2 linked regions of the Dinghuibacter silviterrae genome follow. The protein of the gene in region 1 interacts with the protein of each later gene in a pairwise test. Links are inferred from orthologs where the notes say so. Each region holds a gene or a part of one and is shown on either strand. Other genes may lie near its edges. The genes, in order: tsaE and rlmB.

Region 1 (9,989 bases):
CTTTTCTCAGGCCGGTACGACGAGCCGGAAGCCGTTCCCGTGAATGTTCACGATCTCGATGGTCTCGTCTTCCTTGAGGTATTTCCGCAGCTTGGCAATGTACACGTCCATGCTCCGGCCGTTGAAATAGGTGTCGCTGCCCCAGATCCGTTTCAGGGCCTGTTCGCGGGGTAGCAGGTCGTTCTTGAATTCCGACAGCATTTTCAACAGCTCGTTTTCTTTGGGAGAGAGCGTTTGCGTCTTGCCGTTGATCGACAGTTCGCGGAGCTTGGGGTTGAAATGGTAACGGCCCAGGTCATACTCGGTCACCTCGCCCGTCTTATTCATTTCCTCGTTCCGCTTCAGGATGGCTTTTATCTTCAGGAGCAGCACTTCGCTGTCGAAGGGTTTTGTGATGTAGTCGTCGGCGCCCAGCTTATAGCCATTGATGATGTCTTCCTTCATCGTTTTTGCGCTGAGGAAAAAAAGAGGAATATCCGGGTCGACGTCCCTGATCTCCTCTGCGAGCGTAAAGCCGTCCATGTTTGGCATCATCACATCCAGGAGACACAGCTCGAACTTTTCCCTACGGAAAGCCGCCAGCCCCAAAATGCCGTCCCGTTCCAGCGTCACGTCGTAATCGTTCAGCTCCAGGTAATTCTTCAAAACCATTCCTAAGTTGTTGTCATCTTCCACGAGTAAGATCTTGGGTCTTGTAGCATCCATATACTTCTGATTTAAAGTATCTTAAAATTATTCCGTTTTTCTGAGAAAACGCGCGGCCGCCGTATTTTTGTTGGCTATGACACTAAAGACGCTCATCGTAATAGGAGACCGGGTGTTGATCCGGCCCACCAAGCCCGACGAACGCACGGAAAGCGGTTTGTATCTCCCACCTGGGGTACAGGAAAAGGAAAAAGTACAACAAGGCTATGTGATCAAAACCGGTCCGGGCTATGCCATTCCCATGCCGGTGGAGAACGAGCCCTGGAAAGGGGAAGAAGAACAAGTCAAGTATGTGCCGCTGCAGGCGCGGGAAGGCGACCTTGCCATCTTCCTCGTGAACGGTGCCACGGAGGTGGTGTATGACGGGGAAAAATATTTCATCGTGCCCCAGGGGGCCATCCTCATGCTGGAGCGGGAGGAGGAACTATAAGACCACACTGGTCGCATATTCCGCACCTGGGGCCCTTTGGTAAACCAAAATAATCATTGATCCACTGCGCCCTGCATTCGCCCTCTTGCTGCAGGTATGCCGCCATCCTGGACAACCGCCGGGCATACGTCTGCCTGAGCGTTTCCAGACGCCGGCTGTCGATCCGGAGGTCTTCCATGCGAACCCTGGGCTGGAGCAGCCGGACCTGGGGACCGTTGACCGCGGGGGTATAGGATAGGATGCCGGCGCGGTCCAGCCCCTGAAGCCGCTGGGTCACCATGGCCTCATCCTGGCGGGTGAGCCGTGCCAGACGGTGTTCGGATATGCGGGTGGGATAGTGCAGGATCCCCGGGTAGTTCCGGAGCATCGTGTCGATCAGCGGGTCTTCCAACCCTTCGAGGGCCCTGGCCGCCAGGCTGAACTCGCAAAGCGCCGGCCGGCGGACGCGGTCGGCATATAGCAGGAGCTCTTCCTGTTCCAGCACCTTCAGGGCGTTCAGGGTAAGACCGGCGCCCCGTTTGAAGCGCTGGAGAAATGTATCCAGTGAAAAGTCGTACCACTCCATGTCTCCGCTTTCGGCGGGGATCTGCAGGTAGTGTACCAGGTCCCGGTAGACCTCCCGGACCGCTTCTTCCGGCGGAAAGCGCTGACCCGGCAAGGCTTCGAGCGTACGCAGGTCGGAGGCTCCATATAACAGGAGTGCCACGGCCGGGTGGCCATCCCTGCCCGCGCGGCCCGCTTCCTGGTAATAATTTTCGATACAATCCGGGGCATCGAAGTGGGCGACACAGCGGACGTCGGGTTTGTCGATCCCCATCCCGAAAGCATTGGTAGCGACCATGATTCTTGTGTGTCCCGACATCCAGTCGTCCTGGGCGGCTGACCTTGCTTCCGGGCCCATACCGCCATGGTAAGGGGCGGCGCTAACCGCCCGCGACCGTAGAAAGGACGCGAGGTCTTCGGTGGTCCGGCGGTTCCGGCAATAGACGATGCCGGTCCCGGGGGTGGCGGACAGGAAACGCAACAGTTCCCCGGTTTTGTCTCCGGAAGACCGCACCTGTAGCGACAGCCGGGGCCGCAGCAGCGGTCCTTCGATGATTTCGGCGAACCGCAGTTCCAGTTGTTGGACAATATCCGTCTTGACCTCGGGCGTAGCCGTGGCGGTCAGGGCGAGAAAAGGAACACCGGGGAGCGCTTCCCTGATGTCGGCGATCCTGCGGTAAGCCGGTCTGAAGTCGTGTCCCCACTCCGATACGCAGTGCGCTTCGTCGACGGCCACCAGGCGGATATCCAGACCGGGCAGGTAGCTGGCCAGCGCCTGGGTTTCCAGGCGTTCGGGGGAGACGTACAACAGCTTGATCTGTCCCCTCAGGGCGCGCTGGAGAAGGGCTTCGCTTTCCTGCCAGGTCATACCCGTGTAGAGGGCGCCCGCCGGGATCCCCCTCTCCAGGAGGGCGTCCACCTGGTCTTTCATGAGGGCGATCAGGGGACTGACGACCAGGCAAAGACCGGGCAAACAAAGCGCCGGTACCTGGTAACAAAGAGACTTGCCGCTCCCTGTCGCCAGCAGGGCAAGGACGTCCTTGCCTTCCAGCAGCGGTGTGATGACTTCCTCCTGGAGGGGGCGGAAGCCCTCGAAACCCCAATACGTTTTCAGGACATCAAGCGGCGTAGACATAGGCTTTGGCGGTCCCGCTTTGTATCAATCCCCCTTTTTCCACGACCTGGGGAGGGGTCCGGACGGTTTCCCCGACCAGGATCTCTCCCGTGAGCAGCTTGCAATCCGCGGGTACGACCTCACCCGCTTTCAGCAACACCAGGTCGCCGGCGCGCAGCTCCTGGGGGGCAACGGGAAAGATAAGCTCCTGGTATTGATCGTCAAAGGCGATCATAAAGGCGGTGACGTTCATCGGCATAAAGTTACCATCTTTGTGGGATGGATATAGTCTATTCCCTGGAGGAATTACCCCAGGCGGCTTCCCGCTTACTCGACACGGTCGGCGTGCCTTGCGTCATCGCCCTGCACGGCGAGATGGGGGCCGGTAAGACAACGTTCACCCATGCCTTTTGCGAAGCCCTGGGGGTGGATGGCCATGTGTCCAGTCCGACCTTTGCCCTGGTCAACGAATACCGGACCCGGGCAGGTGAGGGGATCTATCACATGGACTGGTACCGGTTAAAGGGGGAGGAAGAGGCGTTACAGGCGGGGATGGAGGAATACCTGTATTCGGGGAAGACGTGTTTGGTGGAGTGGCCGGAGCGGGCGCCCGGCCTGCTCCCGGAGGGAACCGTCCACGCCTGGCTGGAGGTGGTGGACCCCGAAACACGGCGGTTGAAGGTCTGACGCGCATTTTGTATATTTACCATCCCATTTAATCGTTGCACGACTATGCCTGTCAAGAAGCCCTTTTTGGCGACTTCATTCACCTACGAAACCCTGGAGGAAACCCTGGACGTCAAACCCAAGGGAACCTCCTTGCATATTGGTATACCCAAGGAAAACTGGTTCAATGAAAACCGTGTTCCCCTGACACCGGAGGCCGTGAGCGTCCTGGTGTCCAACGGACACAAGGTCGTCATGGAATACAAGGCTGCCGAAGGCGCCCACTATTCCGACATGGAATACAGCGACGCGGGGGCGAAGATCGCGTATGACAAAAAGGAAGTTTATCAAAGCGACGTGCTCATCAAAAGCGCCCCCGTCGGCGAACCCGAACTGGAATGCCTCAAAGCCGGCCAGGTCATCATTTCTCCCATCCACCTGGCCGTCATGAAGTGTGAGATCCTCGAAAAGATGATGGCCAAACGCATCACCGCCCTTTCTTTCGAGAACCTCAAAGACGACTCCGGCAACTATCCCATTGTCCGCTCCATGAGCGAGATCGCCGGGAGTGCCGTGATGCTCATCGCCGGGCAGTACCTCAGCAATGCCAACAACGGCAAGGGCGTGCTCTTGGGAGGGATTTCCGGTATCCCGCCGACAAAGGTCATCATCTTAGGCGCGGGCATCGTAGGGGAATTTGCGGCCCGTACGGCCATGGCCATGGGAAGCAGCGTAAAGATTTTTGACAACAGCATCTACCGCCTCAAACGGCTGCAGAACAATATCGGGTCCCGGCTTTTTACCTCCGTGATCGAACCAAAAATCCTTGCCAAACAGCTCAAAACCTGCGACGTGGCGGTAGGGGCGTTGTCCTCCGGTGGGGGCAGGACGCCCATCGTCGTCACCGAGGAAATGGTCTCGCAGATGCGCCAGGGCAGTGTCGTCGTCGACGTGAGCATCGACCGCGGCGGCTGTTTCGAAACCTCCGAGATCACTTCCCTGGAAAGCCCGATCTTTATCAAACACGGGGTCATCCACTATTGCGTCCCCAATATCCCGTCCGGCTTTGCCCGTACGGCCAGCCAGGCGATTTCCAACGTCCTCATGCCCTTGTTATTGGAAGCGGCGGAGAGCGGGGGATTCGAAAGCCTCGTCTGGCACAAGGTGTCGATCCGCAGCGGGATTTATCTGTTCAAGGGGTCGCTGACGAATTTTCATCTCAGCCAAAGGTTTGACCTCAAGTACACCGACCTGAACCTGCTCATCGCGAGCCAGCGCTAGTCTTGAACCCGGCGATCGACATCACCTGCGTGCAGAAATCGTATTCATCCGGATCGTTGCTGCTGACGATAATCGTACGCCCCGCCCCGTGGGTTGCGATCAGCCGGTGGTATAAGTCGTACCCCGCCTGGTCGAAGTTGGTGCAAGGCTCGTCGAGCAACAGCGCGAACGTGTCGGAGAAGATCGCCTGGGCGAGCTTGACGCGCTGCTTCATGCCGCTGGAGAAATAGCGTATCTGTTTGTCCCGCGCCGCCTCCAGCCCAAGCTCGGTAATGATCAAAGAAGGCGTCACACCCGGGCGCCAGGATTTAAAGCCGCCATGGAACGTCAGGAATTCGATCAGGGTCATTTCCTCGATCACCTCCAGGTAGGGGGCCGCCAGCGCGATGTGCTCGAAGACGCGGTCGGGCGCGACGGCGGCGGGCGGAGAAGGGCTGCCGTCTGGCGCAGCCACCTCCCATAAGATGGTCCCTTCGCTGGGCACGAGCACCCCCGCCAGGATCTGGAGCAACGTCGACTTACCCGAGCCGTTTGGCCCGGTGATGGCGTAGGCGACGCCGGGGGAAAAGGTATAGGTGCACCGGCGGAAGATCCAGTCGCGGTTGTAGCGTTTTCCTATATCAGAGAGTGATATCCTCATCGGCGCTCTCTTTGATATACCGTCGGATGATGCCGGCTTTCGAGTTTTCGATGAAGGAAATGATGTTTGCCCGGATGGGGGTGTCGGGGATTCTTTCTTTGATGACGCTCAGGGCGGTGGATGTTGTATGCCCTTGTATGAAAAGGATGTGGTAAATGTTGGATATTTCTTCCAGGGCTTCCTTGCTGAAGCCGCGGCGGACGAGGCCTACCTTGTTGATGCCGGCATAGCTGAGGGGCTCGCGGGCGGCCTTGACGAAAGGCGGCACGTCCTTGCGGATGGAGCTTTGCCCACCGATGTAAGAATGCGCGCCGATGTGGATGAATTGTTGTACGCCGGTCAGGCCGTTGATGATGGCGTAGTCGTCCACCGTGATGTGTCCGGCCAGGGTAACGCCGTTGACAAGGATGACGTGGTTGCCGATGATACAGTCGTGGGCGACGTGCACGTAGGCCATGAGCAGGCAGTGGCTGCCGACCACGGTTTTCCACTTGTCGACGGTGCCCCGGTTGATGGTCACGCACTCCCGGATGGTCGTATGGTCGCCAATGATGGCCAGGGTTTCTTCGCCGACAAATTTGAGGTCCTGGGGCACGGCGCTGATCACCGCCCCGGGGAATATCTTGCAATCCTTGCCGATCCGCGCGCCATCCATGATGATGGCGTGCGACATGATATGACTACCTTCCCCGATTTCAACGTTCTCTTCCACTACCGCAAACGCATCGATCTTTACGTTCGGGCTTATTTTCGCATTGGGGTGTACTTGGGCTAACGGGCTGATCATGTTACTTTGTACTTTTTACAATTTGAGCTACCAGGTCTGCTTCGGTGACCACCTTGTTGCCCACGTAAATGGTTCCTTTCATCTCGCAAATGCCGCGCCGAATAGGTGCGGTCAGTTCCATCTTGAGGATCATCGTGTCCCCGGGAACGACCTTTTGTTTGAAGCGGCAGTTGTCGATTTTTAGAAAGTAGGTTTCATAGTGGTCTTCGGGATTGTCTTTCGGGATGGCCAGTATGCCCCCGGCCTGGGCCAGGGCTTCCACTTGCAAAACGCCCGGCACCACGCAGTTGCCGGGGAAATGCCCCTGGAAGAAGGCCTCGTTGTAGGTCACGTTCTTGACGGCGATCACGTGCTGGGACGTCATCTCTATGACCTTGTCGATCAGCAGAAAAGGGTAGCGGTGGGGTAATATTTTTTCGATCCGGTGGATGTCGAACACCGGGGTTTTATTGGGGTCATAGGAGGGAATACCCGCCTTGAATTTGTTTTTCTTGATGTGCTCCTTGATCTTCCTGGCAAAAGCCACGTTGGAAGAGTGCCCGGGCCGGTTGGCGATGATGTGGGCCTTGAAGGGGAAACCCACCAGGGCCAGGTCGCCCACGACGTCGAGGAGCTTGTGCCGGGCGGGTTCCGTCGGGAAGCGGAGTTCCAGGTTGTTGAGGTAGCCCCCGCTGTTGACCGAAATGCTTTCCCTGTTGAATACCTTGGCCAGCTTTTCCAGTTGGCCGGGGGTGACAGGACGATCCACCACAACGATGGCGTTGTTGATGTCTCCTCCCTTGATCAGGTTATTTTCAAAAAGGAATTCGAGTTCATGGAAAAAAGAGAAAGTGCGGCAGGGTGCGATCTCGGTATTGAAATCGCCCACGTGCCTGAGGGCGGCGTGCTGGGTCCCCAGGACGGGGCTATTGAAGTCGATCAGGGCGTTTACCCTGAATTCGTTGTAGGGCATAGCCACCATCTCTACCTTCTTCTGGTCGTCTACGAATGAAATATTATTCTCGATCGAGTAGTAGACTTTGCGTGCATTTTGTTTTTCCAGCCCCACCAGTTCCAGCGCTTCCACAAACGGCTTGGCGCTCCCGTCCAGGATGGGAATTTCCGGTCCGTCGAGCTCCACCAGGACGTTGTCCACCTGTGTCCCAAAAAGGGCCGCCATCAGGTGTTCCACGGTAGATACCCGTGCCCCGTTGTGTTCCAAAGCCGTGCAACGGGTCGTATCGACGACATAATCACAATCCGCCTTTACCGTGGGGCCCCCCGGGAGGTCCGTCCGTTTAAAAACCACGCCATGGCCCGGATCAGCAGGAACAAGGGTCATATTAACAAATTTCCCTGTATGAATGCCTACGCCTGAAATGGTAATCCTCTCTTTAATCGTGTGCTGAAAGTGCTGACTAGCCCCGTTCGTGCTTTCCATGGGCACGAAAGTAGGAAAAACTGGCTAATCTCCGGGGATTCAAGAGATACTTTCTTTTTCCGCCAGGAGTTGCCTGAGCGCGTGCTCCAGGTCGGCAATCCGTTTTTCCAGTTCCGGCAGGTTCCGGAAGATGGCCTGGCTCCGGAGGGTGCTCGTGTAGTCGAACGCGGGTGACCCGGAGATGGCGGAATTGGGGGATTTGACCGACTTCGTGACCCCGCTTTGGGCATTGATGCGGGTCCCGTCGGCGATGGTGATATGGCCTACGATACCGGCCTGTCCACCCATCATTACGTTCTTGCCGATCTTGGTGCTTCCGGATACGCCGGTTTGGGCGGCGATGACCGTATTTTCCCCGATCTCCGCGTTGTGGGCGATCTGGATGAGGTTGTCCAGCTTGGCGCCCCGGTGGATGATGGTGCTGCCGATGGTGGCGCGGTCGATGGTGGCGTTCGAGCCGATTTCGACATTATCTTCTATGACCACATTCCCGATCTGGGGTACTTTTTTGAACGTACCGTCCGCCTGGGGGGCGAAACCGAAACCGTCCCCGCCGATCACCGTGCCGGCATGGATGGTGACGTTTTCCCCCACCTTACAACCATGATAGATCCGGACGCCGGGGTAGAGGATCGTGTTGTCCCCGATGATGACCCCCTGACCCAAAAATACATGGGGATAGATTTTTACATTCTTCCCGATGGTAACGTGGTCGGAGATATAGGAAAAAGCACCGACGAACACGTGCATGCCGAGGGTGGCCTTGTCGGAAATAAAGCTCGGTTGTTGTATGCCGACCATCTGTTGGTTCTGGATCTCCTGGTATTTGGCCAGCAGGGTGGCAAAGGCGGAGTACGCATCCGGTACCCGGATCAGCGTCGATTTTACGATCTGGCGGAGTTCCTGCGCGGCGTTGATGATCACCACGGACGCTTCGGTGGTATATAGGTAGTCCTCGTATTTCGGATTCGCCAGGAAGGTCAGCTGCCCGCTCCGGGCTTCTTCGATCTTGCCGAAAGATTCCACCACGGCATCGGGATTGCCGTCAATTTTACCCTGTATGAGGAGCGCGATCTGCGCAGCTGAAAATTGCATAGTTCCGTGTTTATCCTCGCGATCGGATTTGATTCTAAAATAACGTAAATATTCTAAATTTATTTGAAGCGTCCATTTTGGGGGGACTGGTCCTCCAGCCCGTCATCTTGGGTAGCAAAAGTAGAATTTTTTTACAGGGGTTGCTAAAGTTTGATGAATAAGGGCGTTGTCGACTCCTGAGATGTCCCTGACCTCTCCGGTCTTAAAAAGGACCCGGATCATTTCATCCCGGGCGTCATAGGTGCTGTTGGACGCCGTCCCCTCAAAAACAAAGAAACCCGCCTCCCTTTCGGTGATGCCCAAGTTCCGTGCCACCGCCTCCTTCATCTCACCCAACTCGGTGACGCCATACGGCGACGCGCCCAGCCGGATCTTTAATAAACGCCTGTCAATCAGCCAACTGGACAGGGTGGATAGGACCCTGTCCGGGTGAAACCGCCAGCGTTTTAACAACCCTTCCACATCCGAGTCATCCAACCGGCAAAACCGGTCGAGGTCCAACGTTTTCATACCCTCCAGGAAACCATACAACGGGACCTCCGGATCGGGCCGGAGTGCCCCCGACGCCACCAGCTCTTTGGCCCGGGTCAGGATCCTGACCAACATCTGCTCTGCGCTGAGGACGGTCTTGTGCAGGTAAACCTGCCAGTACATCAACCGGCGCGCCACCAGGAACTTTTCGATCGAATAGATTCCTTTTTCCTCCACCATCAGCTCTCCCTCGTGGACCGTGAGCATCTTGAGGATACGATCGTACCCGATCACCCCTTCCGATACCCCGGTGAAAAAACTGTCCCTTGTCAAATAGTCCATTCTATCCACATCCAGTTGCCCGGAGATCAGCTGGTGCAAAAAACGCTTCGGGTATTGACCGTTGAAAATTAAAATGGTTAAATCTAAAGAACCGTTAAAATCCTCGTTCAGCCGTTGCATGATCATCCGGGAAATGGATTCATGGCTGGCGCCCTCGATCAGGACGTGTTCCAGGGCGTGGCTGAACGGACCGTGGCCGATGTCGTGCAGCAAGATACCCACCTTTGCCGCGAGCTCCTCTTCCGGACTGATGTCCACGCCTTTGTTGCGGAGTTCCGTAAGGGCGCAATGCATCAGGTGGTAAGCGCCCAATGAATGGTGAAAGCGGGTGTGCACCGCTCCCGGATACACCAGGCTCGCCAGGGCCATTTGCTGTATCCGCCGGAGTCGTTGGTACCAGGGATGATTGAGGATGGAAAAGATCAACGGGTGATCGATGGTAATAAAACCGTAGACGGGGTCGTTGATGATTTTCCGCATCCGGTAAAGGTAAAT
Region 2 (9,843 bases), 2.4 Mb from region 1 along the record:
ATTCAGCTCCTGCCGCCGGGACGCGAGTGTAGCTTCACCGAGCAACCCTTTTAGCTCGGTGCGGGTATCCGACAACTGGCTGGTGGCCGTTTGAAAAACCAGGGTATCCACCGCAAAGTCCGTAAAATGAAGGCTGTCCAGCGTTGTCATGAACACACGCCCGTTTTGGCCGATCAGTCCCGTATCCCCCTTGGCAAAAGCTGTGACCAGGCCTTCGTAGCTCGTCATCATCCCGTCCAGGGATTGTCCGAAAGCGGCGGAATACTTGCCTTCTTTGACCGGTTGCGGCTTGGGGGCCGGCGGCGTGGCTTCCTTGTCTTTGTTGTTACAGGCCAGGGCGGCAAGCAGGATACAGACGGCCGGGACGAAACGACGCATGGCGAGGCAAATTTTTATAAAGGTAATGGATTTAAGGGGCGTAACTTTGCGTGCTTAAAGTTAAAATCATGCTCGCAGGCTTACAAAACGTAACCTTTGAATTCGGTGCCCGTTTGATTGTAAAAGAGGCCACCTGGCATATCCATCCGGGGGAAAGGATCGGTTTGATCGGGTATAACGGGACAGGCAAGTCTACCCTCTTGAAAGTACTCGTGGGAGAATACAGCCCGTCCAAAGGTGAAGTCATTCGCGGCCGGGGAACCAGCATCGGCTACCTGCACCAGGACCTCCTCAGCTTCGACACCAGTGAATCCGTTTTGAGGGTGGCGATGGGTGCCTTCGAACGCGTCCTCCAACTCGAAAAGGAAATCGAGGAGTTGGGTAAAATATTGGAGCAAAAAGAAGACGAAGCCCTCCTCATGGAGTATTCCGAAAAACTCCACGAGATCGACACGCTGGACGGGTACAACATCCACCACAAGACTGAAGAAGTCCTGCAGGGGCTTGGGTTTAACAACGCCGACCTCGAACGCCCGTATCAAACGTTCAGCGGGGGCTGGCGGATGCGCGTCCTGCTCGCCAAAATGATTCTTCAAAAACCCGATTTGCTCCTTTTGGACGAACCGACCAACCACCTTGACCTCCCGTCCATTGAATGGCTGGAAAAATACCTCGTCCACTACCAGGGCTCCGTCGTGATCATTTCCCACGACCGGTACTTCCTCGACCGCATGGTCACCAAGATCGTCGAGCTCTACCAGCAACAGCTCCATATCTATTCAGGGAATTATTCCTACTATATGGAGGAAAAAGTCCTTCGGACGGAGCTTCAGCAACGCTCCTTCGAAAACCAGCAGGACTATATCCGCCAGCAGGAACGTTTTATCGAGCGATTTAAAGCCAAGGCCTCCAAAGCGGCCGCAGCGCAAAGCGCCATGAAACGCCTCGACAAACTTGACCGTATCGAGGATGTCAAGGTCGAGCGTCCCGACTTGCGCATCAACTTTTCCGTCAACCAACAACCCGGTAAGATCCTGGTCACGCTCAAAGACGTCAGCAAAGCCTTTGGCAATAACGTCATCCTCGAACATACCGACGCCGAGATCAACAGGGGCGACAAGATCGCCCTCATTGGTGCCAATGGACGGGGTAAATCTACCGCCCTGCGCATCATTGCCGGAACGGAACCCTTTACCGGGGAACGCGTCTGGGGCCACAACGTCGTGGAAAGCTTTTACGCCCAGCACCAGCTCGAAGCCCTCGACGTCAACCAGACCGTGCTCGCCGAAATGTTGCACTGCGGCTCGCAAAAGACGGAGTTCGAATTGCGCACCCTACTGGGTTGTTTTCTGTTCAGCGGTGATGAGGTGGAAAAGAAAATCAAGGTCCTGTCCGGCGGCGAAAAAGCCCGCGTCGCGCTGGCCAAAGTCATCGTCAGCAAGGCCAACTTCCTCCTGCTCGACGAACCGACCAACCACCTCGACATGCACTCCGTCAACCTCCTCATCGATTCGTTAAACCGCTACGAAGGCAGCCTCCTCCTCGTCAGCCACGACCGCTATTTCGTCCAAAAGACCGCCAACAAAATCTGGGAAATCGACGAGAACCACCAGATCAAAGAATTCGTCGGTCACTACGAGGAATGGGTGGATTGGAAAAACCGCATGGCGGCCCGCGCCGCGGAGAGTGCTGCGCCCCGCAAGGGCAGTGGCAAAGCCGCGGCGAACGAGCCCGCGGCGAAAACCGCCGCCGCACCGGCCCCACCTCCGTCACCCGCCCCGAAGGTCAGCGCCCCCGCGCCAAAACCTGGGGGTGAGCCCATCGACAAAGAAGCCAAAAAAGAGCTCCAAAAACACCAACGCCGTTTCGAGCAGGTCGAAGCCGAACTGGCGAAAACCAACGCCCGCAAGGCCGAGCTCGAAGCCGCCCTCGGCAGCCCCGACGTATACGCCAACGCCGCCAGGTTCCAGGAGACGGAAAAAGCCTATAAGGACACGGTCGCCGCTATCGAGCGTCTCAACGGCGAATACGAAGTCGTTTTCGAGAAACTTGTGGAACTCGGCGGTGCCTAATTTTCGTATATTTCAAACATTATAAACACCTCAATTCAAAAAAATGTTTGACGAAATTTTACAAGCGGTTAAGGATCATCTGGCAGACAATCCCCAGGTCGCGGCATTGCCTGCCGACCAGCAAGAGGCGTTGCACAATGAAATTGCCCAACACGTAGCTAACCAGGCGGGTGAAGGCGGTGCGGGCGGCGGCTTGCTGGGTGCCCTCGGTGGGGGAAGCGCCCTGACCAGTGCACTCGACGGGGGCGTCAACAGCCTCGCCGAAAAATTCGGGCTGAGCCCGGAAGTATCCGGGGCTATTACCTCGGCCTTGCCGGGCTTGCTACAGAAATTTACGAGCCAGTAGCCGCCGCGCGCGGCGCGTAGCCGTGTGCACACGCACGGCGCGGTGCCGCGCAGCCGTCGGCGCCGCCCTACACAAAGATCGTCCCCGCGAAAGCCCTGGCCTCGTCCAGGGCTTCGCCATTGATATGCGTTTCGTACCCATGCGCATGCAGGTAGGAAACTATATCGGACGTATCCAGGTTCCCCACGAGCTCATCCTGCGCCATAGGACACCCGCCAAATCCACCGATGGCCCCGTCGATACGGCGGGAGCCGGCGTCAAGGGCGGCGGCGACCTTTTCGGAGACCTCGCCCGGGCGGCTGTGGAGGTGGACGCCGATCTCCATTTCAGGGAGCGCGTCCACGACGTGTTTGGTGAGGTGAAAAATATCGGAAGGACTGGCCAACCCTACGGTGTCGGCCAGGGATATGCTGGTGATCCCCATGTGGGCGAGCTTTTGGGCCCAGTGGTAGACGATGTCCTTCGAGTAGGCGTCACCGTAGGGATTGCCAAAGGCCATCGACAGGTAAACGACGAGTTGTTTGTCGGACTGTTTGGCGAGGTAGTGGATGTCGAAGACGCGTTCGAGGGATTCGGCGATGGTAGCGCCGGTGTTTTGAAGTTGAAAGGTCTCGGACACGGAGAAGGGATACCCAAGGTAACCCACTTCGGGGTGGCTGCAGGCTTCTTCGGCCCCCCGGCGGTTGGCGATGATCGCAAGCAGACGGGTGTCGTGGATCGGTCGGTGCAGCCCGGCGAGGACGGCCTCGGTGTCAGCCATCTGGGGAATGGCTTTGGGGGATACGAAGCTCCCGAAGTCAAGGGTGTCAAAGCCGACGCGCAACAGGGCATTAATATAGTCCACCTTGACGGCCGTGGGGATCTGGTGTTTCCAGCCCTGCATGGCGTCGCGGGGGCATTCGATGACTTTTACAAAACGGTTGTTTTTGAGGGCGGGCGCGGTGCTGTCCTTAGTGTGCATATAGGCGGCTTTTCAGTGCTTCGTAGAGTATGATCCCCGCGGCGACGGAGACGTTGAACGAATCAAACGTCCCGGCCATGGGGATCGTGAAACGGGCGTCGGCGGCTTTGCGTAAAAAGGGCTGGACACCGGTTTCCTCGTTGCCCATGATCATACAGGCGGGGATGGTCCAGTCCAATTCGAAAACACGGGAGGGCGCGTTCATTTCAGACGTGTACACCTGGATGCCATTGAGGTGCAGCGTATCGACGGCCTTCAGCAGGCTGGACACGCGGCATACATGGATCTTTTCCAGGGCCCCCGCGGAGGACTTCATGGCCTCTTCGTTGAGGGCCCCCACGCCTTTGTCGGGGATGATCAGCGCCTGCGCCCCGCAGCAAAGCGCGCTCCGGGCAATGGCACCGATGTTCCGGACGTCGGTGACGCCGTCGAGCATAACCAGGAGCGGCGCCACCCCCTTTTCCACCGTCTGGTCGATGACCGCCTGGAGGTCCATGTAGGTGATCAGCGCGGCAATCGCGACGACGCCCTGGTGGTTTGCCCGGGTAAAGCCGTTGAGCTTTTCAACCGGAACGGTATTGATAGGCACCTGAAGGGTAGCCGCGAGCTTTCGGATCTCGTCGATCCCTTCGCCGGACACGCCCTTTTGCATAAAGATTCTGTCCATGCCCTTACCGGCTTCAAGGGCTTCAAGCAGGGGCTTGCGGCCGATCACTAAAGAGGGCTTCGCGAAAGAGGGCCTCGCGGTTTTTTGGGAAACAAAACGCATCGGGCAAAGGTACTAAATCCGCCCCTTCGGCACATGCGCCGCAACAAACGCCAGCCCCTCGGCACTAAACCCGTCTATCGGCAGTATAAAAGCCGACACCCGGTCGGTAAAGAGCAACAGGTACTTCCCAATGCGCTGCTTGCGCACGATCCCCTCCCAGGGAAGGGCGTCCGTAGCGGTACTCAGCCGCAACCCTTCCTCCGAAAACGTGTACACGACGTGTTGGGAACTCAGGGTTCCGTAGCGGTAGGTGCGGGCGGCCAGCCAGGCATTGAACGCCGGAAAAGCGAGACAGAAATAGACACCGATAAAAAGCGTGGGATATATATTCCCGAAAGGCGGAACCAGGTGCGCCAGTTGGAGCAGCCCCAGGCCCAGCGCAGCCACGCCCACACAGGAGAAAAAAAGGATGACCGGGTTGGTGTAGGTGCGCCGGACGCTCATGCGGATAAACTCGGAGCGGGTGAGAAAGGCGTTGACGGTAAAGGACATTGGGCAAAAATAAGGGTTCCCGGCCGGGAACCCAAACGCGGCCCAGGAGGGGCCCAAACGCAAGCGCGGCCCCTCCTGGGGCCGCGCTCATCAGACGTAGTGAGTGTATCAAGATTAATGATGTACCGCAACAACGGCCTGCCCATTCCCGGAGGGCTCTTCCGCCATTTGCTGGATGACTTGTTTCTTCTTTTCAGGATGCCCGAGGTGGAACCGCCGCATAAACCCGTCGGCCAGCGAGTAGATGACGGGCACGACGATCAGCGTCAGGAACATGGAGCTGACCAGACCGCCGATGACGACCCAGGCGAGGCCGTTTTCTACCGCGGACACGCCGCCTTTGGCGAGGGCGATGGGCAACATCCCGAACACCATGGCGATGGTGGTCATGAGGATGGGGCGGAGACGGGCGTGGTTGGCGTAGACGAGGGCGTCGAAGGTATTGTGGCCTTCGGCCTTGCTTTGGTTGGTGAAGTCGACGAGGATGATGGCGTTTTTGGCGACCAGACCCATGAGCATGATCATACCCATGATCGTAAAGATATTGAGGGTATTGTTGGTCAGGGCGAGGGCGAGCAGGGCGCCGATCAGGGCCATGGGGAGTGACCCCATGACGACCATGGGATACACGTAGCTGTCGTACAGGGCAACCATGATGAGGTAGACGAGGACGATGGAGATCAGCAGGGCGATCCCGAGGGTGCTAAAGGCGTCGCCTTGGTTTTCCTGGTCACCGGCAAAGATGTAGGTGACCCCGGTGGGACGGCGGAGCTTGAGCAACGCGGCCGCAAATTCTGCGGTCACGGTACCGGAAGGACGGCCGATGACCTGGCTGCGGACGGATACGGAGGGGCTTTTGTCGCGGCGTTCGAGTTCGCTGGGGCCGGAGCCTTCGGTGACGGTGGCAAACTGGTTGAGTTTGACGAGCTGTCCTTTATTGTTGACAAAAGAAAGGTTGGATACGTCGGCGATGTTCTTGCGGTCGAACTTCCCGAAACGCATGTTGATGTCGTATTCGTAGGCGCCCTGACGGTATTTGAGTTTGCTGTCGTCCGCGGTTCCCTGGAAGGCAGTCTGCATGGTGGCACCGACGACGTCGAGGGTCAGCCCCAATGCGGACATCTTGTCGCGGTCGAAGTGGACGTCGACCTCAGGGGTGCCGTTTTCCATGGACAGTTTTGCTTCGGTGACACCGTTGATCTTTCGCAGGGTCTCCAGGGCGACATTGGCAAAAGCCATGGCGCTGTCGAGGTCGGCGCCAAGGACGTCGAGCTGGATGGGGGCGGCCTGGGCGGAACCGAGGATGCTCACGGGGAGGGTTTTGACCTTCACCCCGGTAAGCTGGGCGGCGAGTTCCTGTTTGACGTGGGCGGCATAGATGTCGGAGCCGACGCTGCGTTTGCTTTCGTCGACAAGGGTCACGGTGATCTGGGACTCGTAGGCCACGGCCTGGTTGGCCTGGCCGAAGTTGTCGGCGCTGGCCTGCCCTACCACGGTGATCATGGAGGTGATCTCCGGTTTGGTGGCTAAGTAGGCTTCGGCTTTCATCGTGGCCTGGTTGGCCTGCTGGACGGAGGCGTCCTTGGGCAGTTCCAGGGCGACGATAAACTGGCCGCGGTCACCGTTGGGGATGAATTCCCCCCCGATAAAGCCGCCGCCGACCAGGTAAAAGGAGGAAAAGAGCAGCACGGTGGCGATCCCGAGGGTCGCGATCCGGTGGCGCAGACACCAGCGGAGCGTGGCGCTCATCCAGTGGGTGAAGGCGTCGAGACGGCGCTCGAACCACATGATGAATTTTTCGAAAATATTTTTCCCCGTCAAATGTTCCACCTTACCCATGCGGGAGTACAACAGGGGCACGATCGTAAACGACGCGAGCAGGGAGAAACCCGTGGCGATGACGACCACGATACAAAACTGCCGCAGGATCTGGGACACGATTTCGTTGGTCAGGGAGATGGGAAGGAACACCACCACGATGACAAAGGTGATGGACATAACGGTGGTGCCGATCTCCGCGACGCCGTCGTAGGCAGCGCGCACCTTGTTTTTGCCCATTTCCATGTGCCGGTGGATGTTCTCCAGGACCACGATGGCGTCGTCCACCAGGATCCCGACTACCAGCGAGAGCCCCAGCAGGGACATGAGGTTGAGCGAATAGCCCAGGAGCTTGATCCCGATAAACGTCGCAACCAGCGAGGCCGGGATCGAGATCATCGTGATAAAGGCGTTCCTCAGGGTGTGCAGAAACAGCAGCATCACCGCGGCCACGAGGAGGACGGCGATAAAAAGGTCGCGGATGACGGAGTTCGCCGAATCCAGCGTAAAGGTGGTGGTATCGTTGGCGATGTTGAGCTTGAGTTTGTAGGCCGAGTAGTCCTGTTCGAGCTGGGCAACGGCGGCCTTCACTTCCTTGGACACCTCGACGGCGTTGGCGTCGGTTTGCTTCTGGAGCTGGAGGGCGATGGCGTCGACCCTGTCCACGCGGGAGAGCTGGTCCTGGTCTTTGATCCCGTCCTGGACGTCGGCGACATCAGACAAACGGACCTGGGTACCGTCATCGGTGGTGGTGATGACAAGGTTGCGGATCTGGTCGATGCTGGTAAACTTCGCGGCCAGGCGGATCGACGTGTTTTGTGCATCCGTTTTGATGGCGCCCGTGGGGAATTCCTGGTTGGCGTTGGTCACGACCTGGCGCACCTGCGCAAGGGACAGTTTATAGGCCTCCAGTTTCTGGGAATTCACGTTGATCTGGATCTCGCGCTCGGAACCACCGACCAGCGTCACCTGGGCCATGCCAGGGAGCCGGGACAACAGGGGTTGTATCTTCTGGTTGACGATGTCATACAGCTTGGTGGCCTCCATATCGGCGGAAGCCGACAGCGTGATGATGGGGAGGTCACTCAGGTCGAATTTGTTGAGCGAAGGCGTCTTGGCGTCCGTGGGCAGGTCCGAGATGATGACGTTCACCCGGCGCTGGGCGTCTTCCAGGGACACGTCGGCGTTGGCCGCGGTCGTGAGCTGGATGGTCAGCACGGAGAGGTTGTCGCTTGAAATGGCCGTGAGTTTTTTTACGTTTTCCATAGCGGCCACGGCGTTCTCGATCTTTTTGGTGACCGAGCTCTCGACCTCTTCGGGGCCGGCCCCGGGATACACCGTGGTAATGGTGATGACGTTCGAAGCGAACTTCGGGAACAGTTCGTAGTTCAGTGTGGAGTAGGACAGCAGGCCCATCAGCGTGAGGATGGAAAAGAGCACCACCACCAGCGTCGGCCGCTGTATCGAAATTTTTGAAATTTGCATAATGTCGTGTTTTGCGCCCCGCGGCGGCGGCGCGAGGCGCCGCCGGGAGCTGAGTCCCTATTGCTTCTGAACCGTCACCTGCGTTCCGTCCACCAAATTCACCTGCCCGCTCGTAATCACTGTATCACCTTGATTGAGCCCCTCGCGTACCTCTACCCTATCCCCGTATATGCGGCCGGCCACGACCTTCTGAATACGGGCCAGGCCTCCTTTCATGACATAGACTTCCCCGCTGTTGACGCCCCCGTTAAACGAGGAACGCGGGACGAGCATCATCGGCTGCATCGACGGCAGCGTGAAGTGCGCGGTGCCGTACATCCCCGCCTTGACGGGTTTGCCCGCGTCGTTGCCGATCTCGATGTCCACCGGGTAGCTCAGGTTGGCGTCCCCTTGTACGGCAATAAACGTGATGCGCCCGCTGTAGTGCGCTTCGGGATAGACGTTAGCGGTGACGTCCACCTTGTTACCGACCTTAAGCCCGACCACCTGGCCTTCGGGTACATTCACCGTCAGCTTGAGCCGGGAAACATCGACGATGTCCACAATCTTATTGCCTAAGGCGAGATAAGTGCCTTGTTCTACATATTTCTTATTGACCACGCCGGAAATGGGCGCCTTAATCGATGCGTCGTTGATGCGCTTTTTGGCCTGTTCGACCTGTGCGGCGATCTGGTCGTATTGGAAACGGGCGTCGTCCACCTGTTTCTGGGTAACCCCGCCGGCGGGCAGGGCGGCTTCCATACGGGCCTTGTCGCGGGCGGCCTGGTCGAGCCGGCTTTGCTGGTTGACCAGGTCGGCCTGGAGGAGTTTATCGTCCAGCACCGCCATGACCTGGCCCTGTTGAACGTAGGAGCCTTCGTCGACGAGCAACTGGGTGATCTGACCGGCGGACTGGGCCAGGTAGGTCAGCGAGCGGACGGGGACAAAGTTCCCGTTGGCGTCGAAGCGGGGATCAAAGGGTGTGGTGACGGCTACATAAACCAGCACGGGTACAGCCCCGTTATTACTTTCCTTGACCACGTCGGTATGTGCGGTATTCTCTTTCTTATTGGCGCCCAGTTTCCAGACGATAAAGGCCAGGGCGGCAAAGATGATGATGATCGTAAGCAGAACGTTCCTGATTTTTTTTGACATGACCGGTGATTAATTGAGTAAAGATTGGAGGTTCCCGTTGGCTTTGATCAGCCCGATCTCTGCCAGTTTGTATTGCAAAAGCGCACTATTATAGTTGTTCTCCGCCTGGAGGTACGAATTTTCGGCGTCCAGCAGGTCGGTCAGGTTGCTCAGCCCCTGTCCGTAGTTGCTTTGGGTGACGTTGTAGACTTCCAGCGCGAGGTCGAGGTTGGCCTTTTGAGCCTTGATCTGGTCGATGCTGGTCGCCAGGAAGATCTTGGAATTCCTGTAATCCATGTCGAGCTGGGAAGCGGTTTGCGCCGCCTGTTCATTATATTGGTCAATCGCGATCTGCGCCTGGTTGACCCTGGCCCGCCGGCCGCCCCCGTCGAAAATGGGCACCTTCAGG

What was found.
Region 2: the proteins of tsaE (region 1) and rlmB interact in binary tests that used the Escherichia coli proteins (3 or more experiments, as listed by UniProt). The link is inferred for Dinghuibacter silviterrae from one-to-one orthologs.

What each region holds. Positions count from the first base shown.
Region 1 is NZ_SODV01000001.1:1,330,249-1,340,237, forward strand. What follows is about bases 1,829-4,775. They hold tsaE (tRNA (adenosine(37)-N6)-threonylcarbamoyltransferase complex ATPase subunit type 1 TsaE), read left to right. Parts: upstream 1,829-3,071; coding sequence 3,072-3,479; downstream 3,480-4,775. Other genes in these bases: EDB95_RS05905 (RecQ family ATP-dependent DNA helicase), read right to left, coding at 1,829-2,813; EDB95_RS05910 (P-type ATPase), read right to left, coding at 2,797-3,045; EDB95_RS05920 (alanine dehydrogenase), read left to right, coding at 3,525-4,739; EDB95_RS05925 (ABC transporter ATP-binding protein), read right to left, coding at 4,720-4,775. Also shown: yihA (ribosome biogenesis GTP-binding protein YihA/YsxC), read left to right, coding at 1-43; EDB95_RS05895 (response regulator transcription factor), read right to left, coding at 7-705; EDB95_RS05900 (co-chaperone GroES), read left to right, coding at 782-1,135; more of EDB95_RS05905, read right to left, coding at 1,107-1,828; more of EDB95_RS05925, read right to left, coding at 4,776-5,379; lpxA (acyl-ACP--UDP-N-acetylglucosamine O-acyltransferase), read right to left, coding at 5,360-6,166; EDB95_RS05935 (bifunctional UDP-3-O-[3-hydroxymyristoyl] N-acetylglucosamine deacetylase/3-hydroxyacyl-ACP dehydratase), read right to left, coding at 6,168-7,586; lpxD (UDP-3-O-(3-hydroxymyristoyl)glucosamine N-acyltransferase), read right to left, coding at 7,626-8,681; EDB95_RS05945 (HD domain-containing protein), read right to left, coding at 8,784-9,974. UniProt on the Escherichia coli protein: Required for the formation of a threonylcarbamoyl group on adenosine at position 37 (t(6)A37) in tRNAs that read codons beginning with adenine.
Region 2 is NZ_SODV01000001.1:3,756,054-3,765,896, reverse strand. The notes cover bases 2,637-5,437. They hold rlmB (23S rRNA (guanosine(2251)-2'-O)-methyltransferase RlmB), read right to left. Parts: upstream 4,527-5,437; coding sequence 3,747-4,526; downstream 2,637-3,746. Other genes in these bases: EDB95_RS16170 (efflux RND transporter permease subunit), read right to left, coding at 5,133-5,437; EDB95_RS16175 (YcxB family protein), read right to left, coding at 4,539-5,018; EDB95_RS16185 (hydroxymethylglutaryl-CoA lyase), read right to left, coding at 2,864-3,757; EDB95_RS16190 (hypothetical protein), read left to right, coding at 2,637-2,796. Outside these bases: EDB95_RS16200 (DUF3347 domain-containing protein), read right to left, coding at 1-378; EDB95_RS16195 (ABC-F family ATP-binding cassette domain-containing protein), read left to right, coding at 447-2,450; more of EDB95_RS16190, read left to right, coding at 2,494-2,636; more of EDB95_RS16170, read right to left, coding at 5,438-8,321; EDB95_RS16165 (efflux RND transporter periplasmic adaptor subunit), read right to left, coding at 8,379-9,455; EDB95_RS16160 (TolC family protein), read right to left, coding at 9,465-9,843. UniProt on the Escherichia coli protein: Specifically methylates the ribose of guanosine 2251 in 23S rRNA.